DNA from 2 places in the Endozoicomonas sp. 2B-B genome. Region 2 is predicted to be linked to the other one. Evidence: predicted binding sites of a transcription regulator. Region 2 holds the regulator's gene; the other holds the start of a gene.

Region 1 (10,473 bases), 880 kb from region 2:
CGCACATGACTTTTGCACAAGCCATGAACCTTTATGGTTCTGACAAGCCAGACCTGCGTATCCCTCTGGAGCTGGTGGACGTTGCTGATCTGATGGCCGGAGTTGAATTCAAGGTCTTCAAAGGACCGGCTGAAGATCCGAAGGGGCGTGTAGCCGCGCTGAAAGTACCCGGTGGAGCTGAACTTTCCCGTAAGCAGATTGATGACTACACCCGGTTTGTCAGCATCTACGGTGCCAAGGGTCTGGCCTGGATCAAGGTCAACGAAATCGAAAACGGCGCAAACGGTCTACAGTCTCCGATCATCAAGTTCCTGGGCGACGATGTCACCATGAAGATTATGAAGCGTCTGGATGCCAGCAATGGCGATATCGTCTTCTTTGGTGCAGACAAAGAGAAGGTAGTCAACGAAGCTCTGGGTGCATTGCGTTGTAAAGTCGGTGCTGACCTGAATTTGTATACGAAAGAGTGGGCGCCACTGTGGGTTGTTGACTTTCCAATGTTTGAAGAAACAGACGACGGTGAACTGACCGCACTGCACCATCCATTCACAGCGCCAACGACCTCACCTGAAGAGCTTGAAGCAAATCCTGCTGAAGCACTTTCCCGTGCCTATGACATGGTTATCAATGGTTATGAAGTTGGTGGTGGTTCTGTTCGTATTCACAACCAGGAAATGCAGCAGACAGTATTTCGTATCCTGAAAATTGAGGAAGCAGAGCAGCAGGAAAAGTTTGGCTTCCTGCTGGACGCTCTTAAATACGGTGCACCTCCCCATGGTGGTCTGGCGTTTGGGCTTGACCGTCTGGTTATGCTGCTGTGCAGGACCGATAATATTCGTGACGTTATTGCCTTCCCGAAAACTCAGTCCGCAGCCTGTCTGCTGACTCAGGCTCCGGGCGAAGTGGATGCTACCCAGCTACGCGATCTGAATATCCGTATTCGTCGTGATCCGGCGTCTGCAACCAGTCACTGAGCGTCTGCGGCTGTTCCAGAAAACGTCTGCGACCATTTTATAAATTGCTGAGGCCGGTTTTTACCGGCCTGTTCAAGAAGAGATAAAGGGTATTTTCTATGGCAGGTCATAGTAAATGGGCCAATATCAAACACCGTAAGGCGGCTCAGGACGCCAAGCGTGGCAAAATCTTCACCAAGATCATTCGTGAGTTGGTGGTGGCGGCCAAGCAGGGCGGTGGGAATATCGAGGATAACCCCAAGCTGCGTCAGGTGGTTGACAAGGCTCTGGGTGCCAATATGACCCGTGACACCATCAACAGGGCGATTGCTCGTGGTGCCGGTGGTGATGACGATTCCAACATGGAAGAAGTGACCTACGAAGGTTATGGTGCTGGCGGTATCGCGGTGCTGGTGGAATGTCTGACAGACAACCGTAACCGTACCGTTGCAGAAGTACGCCATGCTTTCTCCAAGCATGGTGGTAATCTGGGTACTGACGGTTCTGTAGCCTACCTGTTTGAGCGTAAGGGGCAAATCTTCTTCGAACCGGGTCTGGATGAAGACACTGTCATGGAAGCTGCTCTGGAAGCCGGTGCTGAAGATGTACTGACTAACGACGATGGCTCCATTGAAGTGGTCACTGAGTGGACTGAGTTCATGGCGGTAAAAGAAGCTATTGAAGCTGCAGGTTTGAAACCAGCGGGCGGCGAAGTAGCGATGATCGCTTCTACCCGGACTGAACTGGACAAAGACGGTGCGGAAAAAATCATGAAGCTGGTGGATCGTCTCGAAGACCTGGACGATGTGCAAAATGTTTACACTAACGCTGACATTCCTGCCGAAGTGATGGCGCAGCTGGACTAAGTTGTTCTGTCGGTGTGAAGAGCCTCGATAACGAAAGTGTCGGGGTTTTTTGTTTCTGTTCCGGAGATACCAGCCCGGCTGGAACATCTGTGAACGCCCAGACATTGAAGCCTACCAGCAGCATAAACAATAGAATAATGATGCCTGTGATAATCATTAATGTTTTTAGCAGGTCGGACATTAATCGTTTCCGGATCATCTTGTGGAGTAAAACAGTCTTGAGCAAGAACAATGATCTTTGCGGTTCTCGCCACGAAAGTATTACCAGAGAAATACTAAGCTGCTTCTATCGTTACTCACAGGCAAATTTGGTAATTCAGTGTTCTTGAATTGTAAGTTTCTGATACCCACCGGCACCGCTGGTATATTGTATGGGTGTACAGTATCCTTTTGACATAACCATGACTTTGAACCCTCGCCTGTCAGATTTTTTTGGCAGAAGCTGTCACACTCATTGACCCCGGGGGGCATCAAACGCTGTCATTGAAAATAGCGATATCTGACTTGAGAATACATTCTGAATGGCCATCCTGATGGGGATAGATCCGGGCTCAAGAATTACCGGCTATGGATTAATTGAAGAAGTAGGCAATAAAACACATTATGTGGCGTCCGGTTGTATTCGCATCCGGGAGGCGCCTCTACCTGAGCGGTTGCAGCAGATTTATGAAGGCATCAGCACTTTGATCGAACGTTACATCCCGCAGTCCGTCGGTGTGGAGCAAGTGTTCATGTCCAGAAATGCTGATTCGGCACTGAAACTGGGTCAGGCCAGGGCTGCGGCCATTGTGGCTGTGGTTAATCACAATATTGAAGTGTCGGAATACTCTGCCCGGCAGGTCAAGCAGGCTGTGGTTGGTAAAGGCTCTGCGGATAAGTACCAGGTAAAGCACATGGTGAAGTCGATCCTTGACTTGAATGATACCCCTCAGGGCGATGCTGCGGACGCTCTGGCGGTTGCTCTTTGTCATGCTCATACTCGTTCCAGTCTGGTCAGGATGGCGGGTGCTACGGGTACTCGACGTCGTCGTCTTACGGGGCAGTCAGGAGGCTGACCGAGAATAGCGCCCGTAGCGAGGACGGCAGAAAATTGAGGATGAAAATTCGGTTTTGTGAGGAGAATAGCGAGCTATTTGACGAACAAAAGCGGATTTTTAGACCAATTTGCTGCCGCCGCAGTAGGGCAGTCTATTCCCGGTCAGCCTCCTTAGTTTGGGTGGACACAAAGGTGAAAGGAAGCAATGCAAAACACCAGATCCAGGATCTGTTGTGGCGTGTAGATTTTCTTCAGTTCTTTCCAGTTCTCCGGACTTATGATCTGTTCTTTGTAGAGTTCTTCAGTGGTTTTCAGTAACAGGCGTTGTTTGTTGTCCCAGCCCGGTGCCAGATGGCCACGGGAAACCATTTGTACATCACTGGCTTTCAGTCCCGTATCCAGTGCGCATTGAGCAATATCCGGGATCAGGTGTCTGGTATTGCAAATGTACGCACTTCTCAGGGCAACCAGAGCGCGATCTCTCATCGGGAGGCTGCTGTAGCCTTGTATATAACTGATGAAGCTGCGAGCAGGCTTATCAAGCTCAGGTGAGTTTGCCGGGCGTCCCGGGAAATCTTCCTTTAACAAAGATTTTTGTGACTTGATGAAAGGGATGGGAATAGGGCCACCGGGTACAGCTGGGTGGTATTCACTGGCCAGGCCAGCCTCGGGCAGGATCTGCCAGAGTGATCCCAGAAATGTGCGAAGTTTCTTCAAGGGGGCAGCTCCTTCAGATCATCGAATTGAACTTCTCTTAGTGATTAGAGAGTGACAATTCTCAGGAGTTCTACGCCCTCGTCGTATTGTTAGGCGTTCTGACCTTATAGTCAGAAAATAAAAGATTTGGAAAACAGGATGATTGGAAGAATTCGGGGCCTTCTGGCTGACAAACAGCCCCCTCATTTGCTGATAGAGACCCATGGTATCGGGTATGAAGTGGAAGCTCCGATGTCGGTTTTTTATAAACTGCCGGACGTTGGTCAGGAGGTCGTGTTATATACCCACTTTGTAGTGCGCGAAGATGCTCAGCTCCTATACGGTTTTAGCAATCGTGATGAGCGGGAGTTGTTTAGAACTCTGATCAAGGTCAATGGGGTTGGTCCCAAGCTCGGACTGACCCTGTTGTCCGGTATAGAAGCTGATGCTTTTGTGCGCTGTGTGCAGGAAGGTGATAGTGCCACTTTGGTGAAGTTGCCGGGTGTGGGTAAAAAAACAGCCGAGCGGCTGATTGTTGAAATGAAAGATAAGCTGGATCGTTGGCAGTCAGCACCTCTGCTGGAAGGTAAGCCTCTGGTTGTCGGTGGCGAAATGGCTGCCGGAGCAAAAGATATTGAACAGGAAGCCGTCAGTGCTCTGGTGGCCCTGGGTTATAAGCCCCAGGAAGCCGGCAAAGTCATTGGTAAGTTGCTCAAGGATGGCATGACCAGTGAAGAGCTGATTCGTCAGGCTCTGAAAAGTATGATCTGATAACACCGCGTCTTACTTTAAAAGGTGAGATGATTGAGTCTCACCTGCTTGTCTGCTTTGTAGTTTACCGGATGAACTTCCTGACCGAGTCGACGCAGATGGCTGCCGTTGCCAGCCAGATAAAGCTATAGCTGAGCCACTGCTGTAAGGTGAAGACTTCTCCGAGAACGGTGACAGCCACCACAAATATCAAAGCAGGCTCCAGGTAGCTCAACAGGCCAAACAAACTGACAGACAGATGCCTGGAGGCGTTGATGTAGCAGATCAGTGACAGGCTGCAGAGAAGCCCCAGACCTGGCAGCAGATACCAAAGAGTGACGGAATGGGTCAGGTTTTGCATAAAACTCTGATCACTCATCAGTATGAAAATACCAGCCGGAAGGAACAACAGGTGCTCAAAAAGCAGGGCTGGCAAGGTATCGACCTGCAAAGGTTTACGGATGATGAAATACACCGGATAAAGTCCGGCCACTGCCAGACTGACCCAGGGTAATGAGCCCTGTTGCCAAATCATGGCAAGCACGCCCAATGACGCAGACCCCATGGCAAAGTAATGAGCCTTGTTCAGTCTCTCGTTAAATACCAGCTTGCCGGTTAATGCCAGGGTGAGTGGCAGCAAAAAGTAGCCAAGGGAGAGATCCTGTGTTTTATCATTCACGGGGCCCCAGACAAACAGCCACCACTGAAAGCCAACAATCAAACCACCCAGGGATAGCATCAGCACAGTTTTCCGGCAGAGAAAAACCGCCCTGAAGCCCCGAAGCCGGTCCATGCGATAGCAGACCATTGTCAGGCAGAGAGCGCTGAAAATGACCCTGTTCCAGAACAGGGTATTTCCGGACAGCTTAATAAACTGTACATAAATGGGCACAAGCCCGAACATCACGGAGGCCATGACCGAGTTAGTCAGGCCTTTTCCAGAAACCAAATGTGTATTCATTCTGAGTACTTCCTTTAATCAGAATTTAAAACAGAGAGTGTAGGAGTCCGATGACTCCGAAGTTTAAAAGGTAATGCACCCCCGGGCAGCTAAGTGCTCGCAAGTGCTCTTTTTACGTTCAGAGTGCTTGGACGATTAAATGTAGCGTTTTGTTCCCAAAGCTGGATTATTTTTTTAACAGACTGGAGATGGTACGCTGAGAGTAATGGTAGACGAGCTAGAACATGATTGAAGCAGATCGATTGATATCCTCCTCAGAACGCCCTCTGGAAGAGGTGCTGGATCGGGCTATTCGCCCGGTAAAACTGGCTGATTATGTGGGACAGCCAAAAGTCAGGGAGCAGATGGAAATTTTTATCCAGGCTGCAAGACTTCGTAATGATGCCCTTGATCATACCCTTATATTCGGACCTCCGGGGCTGGGTAAAACCACGCTTTCCCACATCCTTGCCAATGAGATGGGCAGCAATATTCGAACGACTTCTGGCCCGGTGCTGGAAAAAGCGGGTGACCTGGCAGCTCTTCTGACCAATCTTGAGCCCAATGACATTCTGTTTATTGATGAAATTCACCGCCTCAGTCCGGTAGTTGAAGAAGTATTGTATCCGGCGATGGAAGATTATCAGCTGGACATCATGATCGGTGAAGGCCCTGCTGCGCGATCTATCAAGCTGGACCTGCCTCCCTTTACCCTGGTGGGAGCTACAACCAGGGCGGGTCTGCTGACGTCTCCGCTCCGGGATCGTTTTGGTATTGTACAGAGGCTGGAGTTTTATAATATTGAGGACCTGACTCATATCGTAGAACGTTCTGCCGGAATTCTCGGGGTGGGGATTGATAAGGAAGGTGCAGGAGAGATTGCCCGACGCTCCAGAGGAACGCCCAGAATTGCCAACCGATTGCTGAGAAGGGTGCGTGATTTTGCCGAAGTAAAGGGGAATGGTGTGATCCACAAGGAGACGGCCGATGCCGCATTGAATATGCTGGATGTTGATGCCAGCGGTTTTGATCATATGGACAGACGGCTGCTGTTAGCCATGATCGAAAAGTTTGATGGTGGGCCGGTCGGGGTAGACAGTCTGGCGGCTGCCATCAGTGAGGAGAGGGATACCATCGAAGATGTCCTGGAGCCTTATCTTATTCAACAGGGCTATATGATGAGAACCCCCAGAGGGCGGATGGTCACCAAGCACGCATACTTGCATTTTGGGCTTGACTACCGGATAGAAGAATAAGTCTTTCCGGTTTAATATCTGGATCGTTCTTTTGAAAAACGAGTGGCTAAGGAAACGCTGATGCTCATGAGAATTTTAGGAATCTACTGTCTATTTGTTCTGTCGCTCACTCCTCTGAGTGGTTGTCAGACTATTACTACGGAAGCGACGCCAATGCGTCCAGGGTTCTACTCTGCACCTTTCTCTGTCTCGGCAGCAAGTTGCTCGCAGGTGCTTCATGGTTCCAGCCAGCTGCCGATTGATCTGTATCATGCCGGAGTCTGCTTCGAGCAGGGAGTGGGTACAACAGCTTCCTTAGCCCAGGCTGTTGAGCGTTACTCCATGGCGGCTCGATGGGGGATTCCGGAAGCCACCCAAGCCTTGAAACGTTTGCACAAACCCGTTCCAGCTCCTGATTTGCTGCAACGCAGAACAGAGCAGGAGCAACGCCTGAACAAGCAGAGACTGGATGAGGAAAAACTCAATAAAGGCTCCTATCCTCCGCCTCATAATTTCCCTCATTGTGGTCGTTCATCGTGTTATTAACTTGCCAGGGTATCGGCGTCTCTGGCAGTCTCTGATCTGGTTTAATGTTATGTGAACTGCTCTGTGACTGATACCTTTTCTATTTCCATTCGAGTCTATTATGAAGATACCGATGCCGGCGGCATCGTATATCACGTCAATTACCTGAAGTTTATGGAGCGAGCCAGAACCGAATATCTGCGAACTACCGGTTATGACCACCAGAAGTTGTTGAAGGAAAAGAAGCAGCTGGTAGTGGTTGATGCTTCTGTTCAGTTCAAACACATTGCCCGGTTGGATGACTCTCTTAACGTGACTGTCGCAGTTGAAAGTATGGGTAAAGCCAGGATGGTTTTTCTGCAACAGTGTTTTCGTGAAGGTCTTTTGATATGTGAAGGTCGGTTTGTGGTGGCTTGCCTGAACAGTCAGAGCAGAAAACCCACAGCGATTACAGAATCCTTACGGAATAAATTAAGTCCTGACAGCAATTCGCCCTGAGATTGGTGGTACTATCCATAACTGCCTGTTTATCATGAAAATGCAGTCACAGCGTCTGGCCCGATTCCAGAATGATTGTCGATGATCATTTCTCTAACAAGTATTAATCAAATTAAAAGCGAGGTTTTCAGTGGCAGATAGCATGTCCATTTGGTCACTGGTAGGCAATGCCAGTTGGATCGTTTTACTGGTGCTGATACTGCTGGTGGTGGCATCTGTTGTTTCCTGGGTGATGATCGTTCAGCGTGGCGTACTCATTCGTTCCGCTCAACGCAATATGATGGCCTTTGAAGATCGCTTCTGGTCGGGGATGGATCTGACCCAGCTCTATAAAGAGCTGGACAAAGAAGAAGACCTGGGTGGTCTGGAATTGGTTTTCCGTTCAGGCTTTAGTGAGTTTTCCCGCATGCGTTCTCAGGGTACTGGAGAGGCTGATGCTGTCATGGAAGCCACACAGAGAGCCATGAGAGTGGCCATCTCCCGTGAGCAGGAAAAACTGGAAACGCATCTGCCCTTTCTGGCCAGTGTCGGTTCGACCTGTCCTTATGTTGGCCTGTTCGGTACCGTAGTCGGCATTATGAACTCTTTCCGTGGGCTGGCAAATGTGCAGCAGGCCACTCTGGCATCGGTTGCTCCTGGTATTGCTGAAGCTCTGATGACGACAGCGGTTGGTCTGGTAGCTGCGATTCCTGCGGTGGTAGCTTATAACCGTTACGCATCCAGAGTGGAAGCCCTGCTGTCGAACTACGAGACCTTTGCGGATGAATTTTCCAGTATTCTTCATCGCAAGGTTCACAGTCGTCACAGTGCAGGCTAAGGGAGCGAGTAAAAAATCATGGCTCGATCCAGAACCCGGCGCAAGCCGATGTCAGAAATCAACATGGTGCCGTTTATCGACATCATGATGGTCATGCTGGTGGCCTTTATGGTCAGTGCCCCGATGCTGACTCAGGGGGTAAAGGTAGAACTTCCGAAGGCAACCAGTAATCCGATGCCACTGCCTGATGATGCCAAGACTCTGATTATCTCTGTCCAGTCCGATGGCAAGTTCTTTATTGATCTGGGCGGTCATCAGGAAAGTGCCAAAGGAATGGATGAAATCAGTGAGAAGGTAGGTAAGGTTCTTTCTGCCAGTCCCGAGACCCGGGTGTTGATAAAGGGGGATCGTAAAGTTGACTATGGCTCAGTGGTTGAGCTGATGGCCAGATTACAGGGAGTGGGTGTTAATGATGTGGGATTGATTACAGATCCTGCGTTGCTCAATGAACGGACGAAGCGCTGATGATAGAAAGTGTTATCCGCTGGTTTGACTGTCAGTCAGAACAAATCATGATCATGGTGTTGTGGAACGCAGGGCTGTAATGAAGAAAATTCCATTGATCGGTGCTTTATTGAATCATAAGCTTTTTCAGGGTTACGGGTTTGCAGTGGTGTTTTCCTTACTGCTGCACGTTCTGATACTGGGTCTGGTGTCCTGGGACTGGTCAACTGCAGATGAGTTGAGGATTGTAGCGCCAAAAAGTATCAAAGCCAGTGTCGTTGAAATTGCCCAGCCAAAGCCAATACCGCCAGCGCCCAAGCCTGTTGTAGACAACTCGGCACAAAAAGCTCGTGAGCTTGCTGCTCAGAAGCGCAAAGAAGAAGCCCGCCGACAGGCAGAAATTAAAAAACAGAAAGAGCTGGCTCTGAAAAAAGAGCATGCAGCCAAAGAGAAAGCAAAAAAGGAAAAAGCAGCTCGTAAAGAGCAAGAGCGACAGCAGCGTCTGGCTGAAGAAAACAGGAAGAAAAAGCAACAGGAAGCGTTACTCAGACAGCTTGAGCAGGAGCGGGTTGCCCGCGAACAGGCTCAGGCAGTTGCTGCCGAGCAGGCAGAACAAGAGGCTGGAGAAGTAGCTTACTACTCCGAACTGCTGAAAAACCTTATTGCCCGGAACTGGAACCGACCGCCCAGTGCCCGTAACAATATGGTGGCTCTGGTTCAGCTCAGTCTGTCGCCTTTTGGTGACTTGCTGGAAGTAAGGTTGCTTGAAGGCAGTGGTAATGATGCCTATGATCGTTCTGTCGTACAGGCGATACAGAGGGCGGCGCCTTTTCCTGAATTGAAAAAGCTGGAACGGCGTGTGTTCGATAATAAATTCAAGCGCATTAACTTTAGGTTCAGGCCAGAGGATCTGGTGAGATGAAGCAACAACTGCAATGGTTTTCTGCCGGATTGTCGGGCAGCTTTAAAAGTAAGCAGACTGTCTTCAGGGAAGACACCTGTCGTCGTGTTTACCTATTAATCTCTTCTGCAATATTTTCATGGTTCCGAAGTAGGAGCGTTTTGGTCTCATCTCTGTTTGTTGCCCTGCTGTTATCAATGCAGAGTGCTCAGGCCATTCTCACAATCGAAGTAACCCAGGGTAATGACAAGGCCGTCAAGGTGGCAGTACCACCCTTCAGCTGGAATGGTAAGAAAATTCTGCCCGAAGATATGGCTTCTGTTGTAGAAGATAACCTTCATTTCAGCGGCCTGTTTGCAGCTTTGCCCAGAAAGGATATGCTCAGCTTTCCATCCAGTGCCAAAGATGTTGTTTACCGTGACTGGAATATACTGGGTGCTTCCTACCTGGTTACCGGAGAGGTTAAACAGGAAGGCAATACGTTTGAAGTGGACTATCAGCTGTTTGATATTGTTCGCCAGAAAAGCATTATGAAAGGCAGGGTTCGAGGCGATGAAAGTCAGCTGCGCGGGTTGGCTCATCATATCAGTGATGCGATATACGAAAAGATCACCGGTATTCCCGGCGATTTCTCGACCCGAATCATGTATGTCACTGCTGATCGTAAAAGTGCTGAACATACGGATTACAGTCTAAACTATGCCGATGCCGATGGTCAGCGCCAGCGCGAGATACTTCGTTCAAGAGAGCCTATACTGTCACCGAGCTGGTCACCCGACGGCAGTCGTGTTGCCTATGCTTCTTTTGAAACC
Region 2 (10,473 bases):
GAAGAGTGCCATTGACGTGATGTTCGAGAATGGGCGTTACGGACAAAAAAACAATGTCGGCTTCTACAAGTACGAGCAGGACAAGAAAGGTAAGCCCAAAAAGGTGGTCGACGAAGCGGCTTATGAGCTTCTCTCTGAGGTGGCTGGCGAAAGTCGTGAGTTTGAGACACAGGAAGTTATTGATCGCATGATGATTCCACTGTGTATGGAAACCGTTCGTACACTGGAAGACGGCATTGTTGATACAGCTGCTGAGGCTGACCTGGCTCTGCTCAACGGCATCGGCTTCCCGGTTTTCCGAGGCGGCGCCCTGAAGTACATCGATAGCATGGGTGTCGACAAATTCGTTGAACTGGCTGATCAGTACGCTCACATCAGTCCTCTGTATCAGCCTACTGAAAAGCTGCGGGAAATGGCCCGTGAAGGCAAGACGTTTTACGGCGCGTAAACAGCCTTGAGCGACAAAAAAATGGTTAATCACGAGCAACAGATTTAAGAGAGAATTGACTATGAGCCTTAATCCGAGAGACGCCGTAATTGTTGACTTTGGGCGGACCCCTATGGGTCGCTCAAAGGGTGGCATGTACCGAAATGTCCGTGCCGATGACCTGTCTGCCAACCTTATCACCGGAGTATTGAACCGTAATCCCGGTGTTAACCCTGAAGAAGTTGAAGACGTGATCTGGGGCTGTGTCAACCAGACTCTGGAGCAGGGTTGGAACGTCGCCCGTATGGCGTCTTTGATGACTCCCATTCCTCATACTTCATCAGCCCAGACTGTCAGCCGTCTTTGTGGTTCTTCCATGAGCGCACTGCACACCGCTGCTCAGGCTATTCAAACCGGTAACGGTGATGTCTTTGTTGTAGGTGGTGTTGAGCACATGGGCCATGTGGGTATGATGCACGGAGTGGATCCTAACCCGCGCCTGTCCAAGTACGCTGCCAAAGCTGCTGGTATGATGGGTCTGACTGCAGAAATGCTGGGGTTGATGCACGGCATTACTCGTGAAGCTCAGGATGAATTTGGTGTGAGGTCTCACATGAGAGCCTGGGAAGCGACCAAAGCCGGTCAGTTTAAAGATGAGATCATCCCTATGCAGGGACATGATGATGATGGCAATCTGGCCGTTTTCACCGAAGATCAGACGATCCGTCCTGAAACCACACTCGAAGGACTGGCGCAGTTGAAGCCTGCCTTTAACCCGAAAGGGACAGTGACAGCCGGAACGTCTTCCCAGATTACCGATGGTGCTTCCTGCATGATTGTTATGTCTGCACAGCGTGCACAGGACCTGGGTCTTCAGCCAATGGCTGTGATTCGTTCCATGGCAGTTGCCGGTGTTGATCCCTCCATCATGGGCTATGGTCCTGTGCCCAGCACCAAGAAAGCTCTCGAGCGTGCAGGACTGGCTATGGATGACGTCGATCATGTTGAGTTGAATGAAGCCTTTGCTGCTCAGGCTCTGCCTGTCCTGAAAGACCTGAATCTGCTCGACAAGATGGATGAGAAGGTGAATCTGCACGGTGGCGCTATTGCCCTGGGTCACCCCTTCGGATGCTCTGGTGCCCGCATCTCCGGTACTCTGCTGAATGTAATGAAGCAGAACAATGGTACGATCGGTGTAGCAACCATGTGTGTAGGTCTGGGTCAGGGTATTACTACGGTATTTGAACGTCTGTAAGGCGTCGGCCTTTGCCAGACGGGTTCCTGTCTGGCTTATCCTGCCTGAAAGTACTCGCCCCGGAATTCTATTCCGGGGTACTCCTTTTTGATGCATTTTTATGCTGAGATTCTGCTTCGAAAATGAGTATCTTTTTCAGTGTCTGCATAAGTTATTTTGTCGGTAAAACCCGACATTTTTTCCCGTCAATGATCATCATGAAATCTGTCAGGCTTCACAGTAATTAAATAATCTTTTGATATTCAAGGATATTATTGCTTATAACTGGCTGGATTAATCATTGAGGCTGTGAAACGATAAATAAGAGGGTCGTTCGAGAAAAATTCAGGATCATTGCAGGGTTTTCCTTGACCGATGTTTTTCTTGACCTTATATATTGAAACAATTTTCAATTCCCGACCTTTCTTGTTTTGGTCGCAGACAGCACTGAGTGTTTTATGATCTTTTTTCCAGGCTGGTCAGCATAACCGGAACAATGGAGCTGATTACAGGACGTGTAAGGTAGCATGGGTAAATCTTTAGTTATCGTCGAGTCGCCGGCCAAGGCGAAGACAATAAACAAATATCTGGGCAAGGACTTTGTTGTTAAGTCCAGTGTTGGTCACATTCGTGATTTGCCCACCGCAGGTGGCTCCAGGAAGCCTGTGGACCCCAAAGCTCGGGCAAAGGCTGCTGCTGAGACACGTAAGCTATCTCCTGAGCAGAAAGTCATCCATAAGAAGCGCAAAGCCAAAGAACAGCTGATTGAAAGAATGGGCATCGACCCTGAAAAAGGCTGGCAGGCCCGTTACGAGATACTGCCCGGCAAAGAGAAGGTGGTTGATGAGCTGCGTCGCCTTGCCGCATCAGCTGACACAATTTACCTGGCAACTGATTTGGACCGTGAGGGAGAGGCCATCGCATGGCATCTTCAGGAAGCTATTGGCGGGGAGCCTCAACGTTATCGGCGGGTAGTCTTCAACGAAATTACCAGAAATGCCATCCAGGAAGCCTTCAAAGAGCCCGGCTCTCTCAATATTGACCGGGTCAATGCCCAGCAGGCAAGGCGATTCCTCGACCGTGTAGTAGGTTATATGGTTTCTCCTCTGCTCTGGGCTAAAATTGCCCGTGGCCTGTCAGCAGGGCGGGTGCAGTCAGTAGCGGTTAAGTTGATTGTTGAGCGGGAGCGTGAAGTCAGAAGCTTTATCCCCGAAGAGTACTGGGAAGTTTACGCTGACCTGTCTACGGAAAATGGAGAAGTTATCCGTTTTCAGGTGGCCAAAGAAGCTGGCGATGCCTTCAGACCTGTCAGTGAGGCTGCCACCGGAGTTGTTCTTGAAAAGCTGAGACAGGCTGATTACAAGCTGACCGTGCGTGAAGACAAACCGACCCGAAGTCGTCCTTCTGCACCCTTCATTACCTCAACTTTGCAGCAGGCGGCCAGTACCCGTCTGGGATTCAGTGTCAAGAAGACCATGATGATGGCCCAACGTCTTTATGAAGCGGGTCACATCACCTACATGCGTACTGACTCGACCAATCTGAGTCAGGAAGCGGTGGAGAGTGCCCGGGAATTTATCGATGGTACGTTCGGCTCAAGGTATCTGCCTGAAAATCCGAACCGGTATTCCAGTAAAGAAGGCGCTCAGGAGGCTCACGAAGCAATACGTCCTTCCTCTGTGACTGCTGAGCCAGGCTCTATTTCCGGTCTTGAGAAGGATGCAGAGCGGCTCTATGAACTGATCTGGAGACAGTTTGTTGCCTGTCAGATGACGCCTGCGGAGTACCTGAGTACGTCCCTGACAGTTCGGGTGGACGACTTTGATCTCAAGGCGAGGGGCAGAACCCTCAAGTTTGATGGTTATACCCGGGTAATGGCGGCCATAGCCAAAAAAGGTGAAGACATCATTCTGCCGGCTCTGGAAAAAGGTGATCCGCTGGATCTGAAAAAACTGGACCCGAAACAGCTGTTTACAAAACCGCCTGCCCGTTTCAGTGAAGCGGCTCTGGTAAAAGAGCTTGAGAAGCGTGGAATAGGCAGGCCCTCCACTTACGCTTCCATTATTTCGACTATCCAGGATCGCGGTTATGTTTCCCTGAAAAATCGTCGTTTCTATGCCGAGAAAATGGGCGATATTGTCACAGACCGGCTGGTTGAGAACTTCCATGATCTTATGGATTACAACTTTACCGCCAAGATGGAGTCCAATCTCGATGTAGTGGCTGAAGGTGGTGAGAACTGGAAAGATCTGCTGGACAGTTTCTACAGTGATTTCAGCAGCAAGCTGGAGCAGGCTGAAGACGACAGCGACGGTATGCGCTCCAATGACCCTTCTCCTACCGATATCAAATGTCCTGATTGTGGCAGGGATATGATGATTCGCACGGCCAGTACGGGAGTATTTCTGGGTTGTTCCGGTTACTCGCTCCCGCCCAGGGAGCGTTGTAAATGTACCATTAATCTGGTGCCCGGCGAAGAAGTTGAAGATGCTGACGACGAGGATGCAGAAGTCAATGCTTTGCGGGCTATGCATCGTTGTCCCAAGTGTTCTACGGCGATGGAAAGCTACCTGATTGATGAGCAGCGTAAGCTTCATGTCTGTGGTAATAACCCGGACTGCTCCGGCTATGAAGTGGAAAAAGGTCAATTCAAACTCAAGGGTTATGATGGCCCCGTGCTTGAATGTGACAAGTGCGGTTCCGAGATGCAGCTCAAATCCGGACGCTTTGGCAAATACTTTGGTTGTACCAACAGCGAGTGTAAAAACACCCGCAAGCTCTTGAAAAGTGGGGAAGCGGCTCCCCCCAAAATGGATCCTGTACCCATGCCTGAGCTCAAATGTCTGAAAGTGGATGATCATTATATTCTCAGAGATGGTGCCTCAGGTCTTTTCCTGGCGGCCAGCCAGTTCCCAAAGAACCGTGAGACCCGTGCTCCTCTGGTGAGTGAACTGATCCCTCATCAGGCGGCTATTGATCCAAAGTATCATTATCTTCTGGATGCACCGAGGCAGGATGCTGATGGTAATCCCGCAATCATTCGCTACAGTCGCAAAACCAGAACTCAATATGTTATGAGTGAGTCTGAAGGCAAGGCTTCAGGGTGGAGTGCTACCTTCCAGGAAGGCAAGTGGGAAGAAAAAGTCACCAGGAAGCGCAAAAAATCCTGATCTGGCCTCGTCACAAACAGGACCTTCACAGAGATCCGTGGAGGTCTTTTTATTTTTGAGAAAGATTATGTCTGAGCAGTGGCGTTCTCATACCAACAAAAAATTACACTATGCCCGTTTACAGCTGGATGCCTGGGAAAGAGCAGAAGCTTTTGAGCAGGAGGCTTTTCGAGAGGCATTTCTGATGCATGCCAGTCAAGCCTATTCCTCGATGCTGGCGGAGATATTGTCTCCCTACGGTGAGCAGCTGACCCGGTTGCTGTCTCTGGAAGATGCTTGCAGATTGATGGTTGAGCAACCGGCAGAAGTGTCTGAACTCGAGCAGTTAAAGCAGCTGGAGTCGTCGGACAGTTGGCTGGCAGATTTACTTAAAGCTTATGACGATATTTTTAATGCTAATGGTAATATACAATCATATTCAAGTAATAGCAGTATGATTATGATTGCTTCGGATACTAGTGAAGTCACCAAAGGTATTAAGACGCCAGAAAGTGCCAAGAGTATTCTTGCCTCCCTCAAGGAGTTGGTAGGGCACTTTAGAAATTTCAATCTTGAATGGTGATTAGATTTTTTAGATCTGATTCATGACTCATAATAGTGTGCCTGGATTGATTCAAACCGTGCATGATTGTGGGAATGTTTAGAACTCTGTTGTTTATGGCTGTTGTTCAATTTGATCAGAGGTGTCTTATGACTAAGATCATGCTGTGCTGTTCGGCAGGTATGTCTACCAGCATGTTGGTGGAGAAAATGCGCGAAGCAGCTGAAAGTCGGAGTGAAGAAGTCGAGGTTGAAGCCTTCGGCGCTAGTCATTTCGATGAACAGGTAGCCTGTTTCGATGTTGTTCTGCTGGGTCCTCAGGTTAAATATATGTTGAATGATCTCAAGCTGCGTGCTGCCGAATATGCTGTTCCGGTTGAGGCGATTAGCCCTGTTGATTATGGCACGATGAATGGTGCGAAAGTATTGGGCTTTGCTCTGTCGCTAACAGCCTGATTAATTCCAGTTTATCGTGTGTATGCTGCAATACGGGGGCAAAAGCTGCAGCTCTTTTAAGGGTTTTTACTTTCCAGTCTGCAATAACACTTTGCATTACTCTGTACTGACCTATTGCATCATAAGTCACAATGCTGCATGATTTCTCCCTCTTATACGCTATTTATGGAACGAAATATGGCTGCATCGTTTTTGGAAATTGTGGAACTTCCAACAGGAGAGATCGTTCTGCGACGCAGTGATGACGAGGGTGAGCCGCTGCTGACTATGAAGTTTTCAGAGGAAGCCAAGATGTATCTTGAAGGGGACCACCTGCAAGTGGCAAAGGTCATGTTTGATGCAGGCATGCGTGAAGTTGCTGAACTTACTCGTCCGCAGTCTTCTGAAGAAGAGATTCCTGAGAACAGAGTACTGCACTGACTCTATTTTCATGGAAATGACAGGCATCATGCAACCTGTCTAGTGCGAATAGCCAGCCCCTGACACTGTCCATTCCTGGCTGCGCTTTCAAGCCTACTTAGCCACCCTTTATCCAAATGCCCCAGCCAGCTGATGACAGTGTGGCTGGTTCCGGATGCCAGCGCTTTCCTGGTGAGTTCCAATGTCTGATTAATATTGTTGGAGCTAAAGATTTGCACCTTGTCATGATTTAAGTCGCAATTCTTTAACCAGTGCAGGGTTCTGGTGTCATCTGCCAGAATCAGGGTCAACCAACGTTCACTGTCAGTGGACAGCTGACTGAGCATGGGCGTCAGGAGTTGTTCTGCCTGCCAGGGTTGACCTGAAAGAATGAGTTCATTAATACTGGGCTTCAGAGACTTTTCAGTTTTTCCTGATAAAGTCTTTTCTAGGCGCGAGGGGTTAATGCAGACTGTATTGGTCTGATAGCTTGGGGCTGAAAAATTGTGCCTTTCACTGCTGGTTCGGTACAGCATAAATTCTTCCTTCTGGCATAGCCCGGACGCTGTTTGTTATTCGCACTTCAGCGTAGTGGGCCTTTAACAACAGCTGCCTGTTGTGAGTAGTGTCTCTGGAATAATGGTCAGACTCATCTTATTCCGTCTCAGGACTGATTTCTGATGACTCCGACGCTTAAACCTTCGATGGCAAAGGCATCCTGAGTGAGATCAACGACTATGGTTTCGAACTCGTCGTTTTCCGGATGCAGCAATACTTTGTTTTTCTGTTTCTCGAATCTTTTCACGGTGACATCATCTTCAATCCGGGCGACGACAACCTGACCGTTTCGAACATCTGTTGTCTTGTGAACGGCCAGCAGGTCACCATCAAGAATCCCGATGTCCTTCATGCTCATTCCTTTTACCCTTAACAGGAAGTCTGCCGATGGGGTGAAGAAAGCGGGATTGAGCATCAGGTGGTCTTCGATATGTTCCTGGGCGAGGATCGGGTTCCCGGCAGCAACCTGTCCAATAATCGGAAGGCCTTCAGGCTGGCTGTCTGGAATGCGGATACCACGGGAGGCTCCGGGGGTAATCTCGATAGCGCCTTTACGGGCCAGTGCCCTGAGATGTTCTTCGGCAGCATTGGGTGAGCGAAAGCCGAAGGTCTTGGCGATTTCGGCCCTGGTGGGTGGGAAACCTGTCTCTTCAATATGAGATTTGATCAGGTCCAGTATCTCGGATTGCCGTTTAGTCAGTTTGATCATGGTCTCTCAGTCTGTTTTTTTATACAGTATCTGTGATTATATACAGTATTCTTGTGGTGGCAAGTTATTAAGTACCTTGCCAGGCTGCGACGATAAGTAAAAAATGACAAGAGGGTTGTCAATGGTGCAGGTGAGGCATGCTTTGCCACCATAGTGATGAGTTGTTGGCTGAAATTCGCAAGCTGAGTCCCTGAAGCTTTTTTTAATAAAAAATCCGGAGGTGGTTAATCTCCGGATTTCGCATTTTATTTATGATTGTGTAGAAGTTAATTTCTTCCGCAGTGCATCCCAGGCATCATTTGAAACTTCTACTTCAAAGCCATCAAAACCATGCCAAACTTTAACAAAATCTACATGTTTGTAATCAAGCCATTCTAATATTTTTTCTCTGATTTCAAGGGCATTGTCCTTAGTACCAGTATGGATAGCTAATCTGGATTTAAGTGCTTTGGCACTTTTGATATTAAAATCCTCTTTCGGATCAAACCTATGGTATATTAGTTTGCTCACATCAATAGATTCATCATCTGGTAACATATATTTTATAGAGTTAATAGTTTCTTCAATAATTCTTTCGTCTTTTTTGGGTTCATCTAATTTTCTGTAATTTTTATAATTTTCGATAGGAGTCATTTTGCTATCAGCTGTCAAGTCATTTGGTTTCAAACTTTTATCAGATTTCAAATCATTAGATTTCAAGCTTTCAGCTGAGTCATTCCCAGCCGCATAAAATTCTAAAAAGCTGCCATCCTTAATCAGCATCTCCACCAACCGATTGCCTTGTCCATCTACAATGGCAATGTAACCAGGGGAGACAAAATGAAAGTGTGGTGGTTTTTTTGTACCGAACCCTCTGAGCGTTCTTGTTGCGGCAGTGGCAACTTGACCATAAGCTCCCTCTTCATCAATGGATACTCTGGTCTTCTGAAGAATTTCCAGATCACAATTTGAGGGATGGCCTAATCTTGTTAAATCTTCAGACCTTATGACAGCGGCTCCAAATGTCTGATAAATTTTGTCGAGTAAATTGGTGTCACAACTGCCGTCTATTTTTATCTTGGGTAGCATTAGATCCATCTCTATTTTAGAGCCATTTAATCCGTCAATCAGGTGATTGATTGTATCAGAATCAAGGTTGTTAATCCCTGTTGGACTGTCATCAGGTGTTATTATTGCGACTAATTTAAGATCTTCACCATAAACTGATCGGAATTCTTTGCCAATGGCTCCAAATTTTCTGTTATGAAAAAATTGAACATTTTCAGTTGACTTCATCATCTTGACGTTTTCAATTATACTTCCGTCTGCGCAAATAAATTTGCCCGAAGCTGTTTTTTCTTTAGAAAATGGACTTTTCCAGATACCCTCGAATTCCATCACATTACCAATTACCGTTTTAATCTGTTCTCGTCGAGTTTTAGAATGACCATGAAACAACTTATTGATTTTTCCATGAGTTTTCTCTTTCACGAAGTCTTCTGCGACGTCAGCCAGGCACCTGTCCTGGTCAGGACGGTCCAGCTTTTCGGTTTGATAACATTCAGACAGTATCTGATCAAGATGCTCGTTTATGACGGCAGAGTCAGAACCTATAAAGTTAGCGCAAGAGAGTGCCTTCTGTATCTGGTACGGATCCTTGGCGTAAGCATGGTTAACGCTGAATTCGCCTAGTTTTTTATGGATCTCAATCTCCATCTCATCAGTTAACTCTTCTTTAGAGATACCCAGAACCGATGCCTTTCTAGCTTTATCATCCATGCTCGCCAGAAGCATACCCAGAACCGGAGCCAGACTGGCAGAAGACACTACCTTGCTGTTATTGTCCCTGGCGTCTACGGCGTTCAGAATTCCTAATGACACTTTATCAATCAGTTTTTTTACAAGATATGAAGCCTGTGAGGTGGCTTTGAAGGATGTGTTTCGCAGATTTAGCGGTTGCGATGACAATGAAAATTGTCTGAATGAATGTCCAATAGGGTGCATAATATTTTCTCCTAACTCTGATAATAATTAATTTTTTATTCAGGACAAACACACTGCTTCCATGTTTGCGGACAGCGCATGCTTTTCAAATAGCCGTAAATTCTGTGTTATGTAGCATTACTATGAGTTAAGTATTTGCTTTCGCATTAATCACTAACTGGTTAGTTAGTTACGATAACATCTTGTTTCCTGCCATAAAAATTAACTTGTCTATCTGTTCATTTTATGGGGGCTAGTTTGCTTTCTGGCTTTTGTTAATAAAAAAATCCGGAGGTGATTAAACCCCGGATTTGGCTTTTTGTTTATGATTGTCCAGAAGTTATTTTAGTAATCATTTTTTTCCAGGCATCGCCGCAAACATCTAATTCAACAGGGTTCCATCTATCATGAATCTTGATAAAACGTCCATATTCATATTCTTTTCCAATGGATTCTAATATTCTTCCTTTAAGCTGTTTAGCGTCATCCGGAGATGACATATTTATTGTTATCCTGACATCATCTGCCTCAGTGCTTTCAATATGAAGCTTCCCATCCAGATTATAATAGTTATTTATAAAATTACTCACATCTACATGTTCAAGAACGTCAAAAGATAATCGTGTTATTGCAGATAAGTCTTTTTGTACCATCTTTGTTTTTGTGGGTAAATCGATTTTTGGTTCTGTATCATCGTCACTATCAGACATGTCAAAATCGTAATAAGCTGGCTGGTTGTCAGAGCTCTGTTTTCCAGCGGGTATGATTTCGGGTGTGCCGTCAAGCTCAAAAAAGCTGCCATCCTTAATCACCATCTCAAGCAACCGATTACCTTGTCCATCGACAATGGCAATGTAGCCAGGGTAATTAAACTCAAAGCTGGGACGCTCAGAGGATGGGTCCCTGAGAGTAGTTGTTGCGGCAGTGGCCACTGTACCATAAGCTCCCTTTTCACCAATGGATACTTTGGTCTTCTGTAGTATCTCCAGATCACCGTCTGATGAATCGCCTAATCTTG

Evidence for each region. The regulator LexA, encoded in region 2, represses DNA repair genes until DNA is damaged. The targets are predictions, from matches to a motif close to TACTGTNTANNTANACAGTA.
Region 1: a site for LexA is predicted at 3,669-3,688, ahead of ruvA (Holliday junction branch migration protein RuvA). Genes of this name have one in related genera too.

Annotation. Positions count from the first base shown of each region.
Region 1 is NZ_JBLZMU010000001.1:4,564,854-4,575,326, reverse strand. It holds gene aspS (aspartate--tRNA ligase) at 1-974, shown strand, start outside; gene ACOMHB_RS17895 (YebC/PmpR family DNA-binding transcriptional regulator) at 1,073-1,819, shown strand; gene ACOMHB_RS17890 (hypothetical protein) at 1,816-2,073, opposite strand; gene ruvC (crossover junction endodeoxyribonuclease RuvC) at 2,341-2,874, shown strand; gene ACOMHB_RS17880 (carboxymuconolactone decarboxylase family protein) at 3,027-3,572, opposite strand; gene ruvA (Holliday junction branch migration protein RuvA) at 3,711-4,322, shown strand; gene rarD (EamA family transporter RarD) at 4,387-5,262, opposite strand; gene ruvB (Holliday junction branch migration DNA helicase RuvB) at 5,487-6,497, shown strand; gene ACOMHB_RS17860 (hypothetical protein) at 6,564-7,022, shown strand; gene ybgC (tol-pal system-associated acyl-CoA thioesterase) at 7,086-7,499, shown strand; gene tolQ (protein TolQ) at 7,642-8,316, shown strand; gene tolR (protein TolR) at 8,335-8,781, shown strand; gene tolA (cell envelope integrity protein TolA) at 8,861-9,682, shown strand; gene tolB (Tol-Pal system beta propeller repeat protein TolB) at 9,679-10,473, shown strand, end outside.
Region 2 is NZ_JBLZMU010000001.1:3,682,763-3,693,235, reverse strand. It holds gene fadB (fatty acid oxidation complex subunit alpha FadB) at 1-448, shown strand, start outside; gene fadA (acetyl-CoA C-acyltransferase FadA) at 510-1,682, shown strand; gene topA (type I DNA topoisomerase) at 2,189-4,831, shown strand; gene ACOMHB_RS14025 (DUF6586 family protein) at 4,899-5,393, shown strand; gene ACOMHB_RS14020 (PTS sugar transporter subunit IIB) at 5,522-5,827, shown strand; gene ACOMHB_RS14015 (hypothetical protein) at 6,005-6,247, shown strand; gene ACOMHB_RS14010 (SulA-like leucine-rich domain-containing protein) at 6,274-6,762, opposite strand; gene lexA (transcriptional repressor LexA) at 6,891-7,493, opposite strand; gene ACOMHB_RS14000 (serpin family protein) at 7,743-9,476, opposite strand; gene ACOMHB_RS13995 (serpin family protein) at 9,779-10,473, opposite strand, start outside.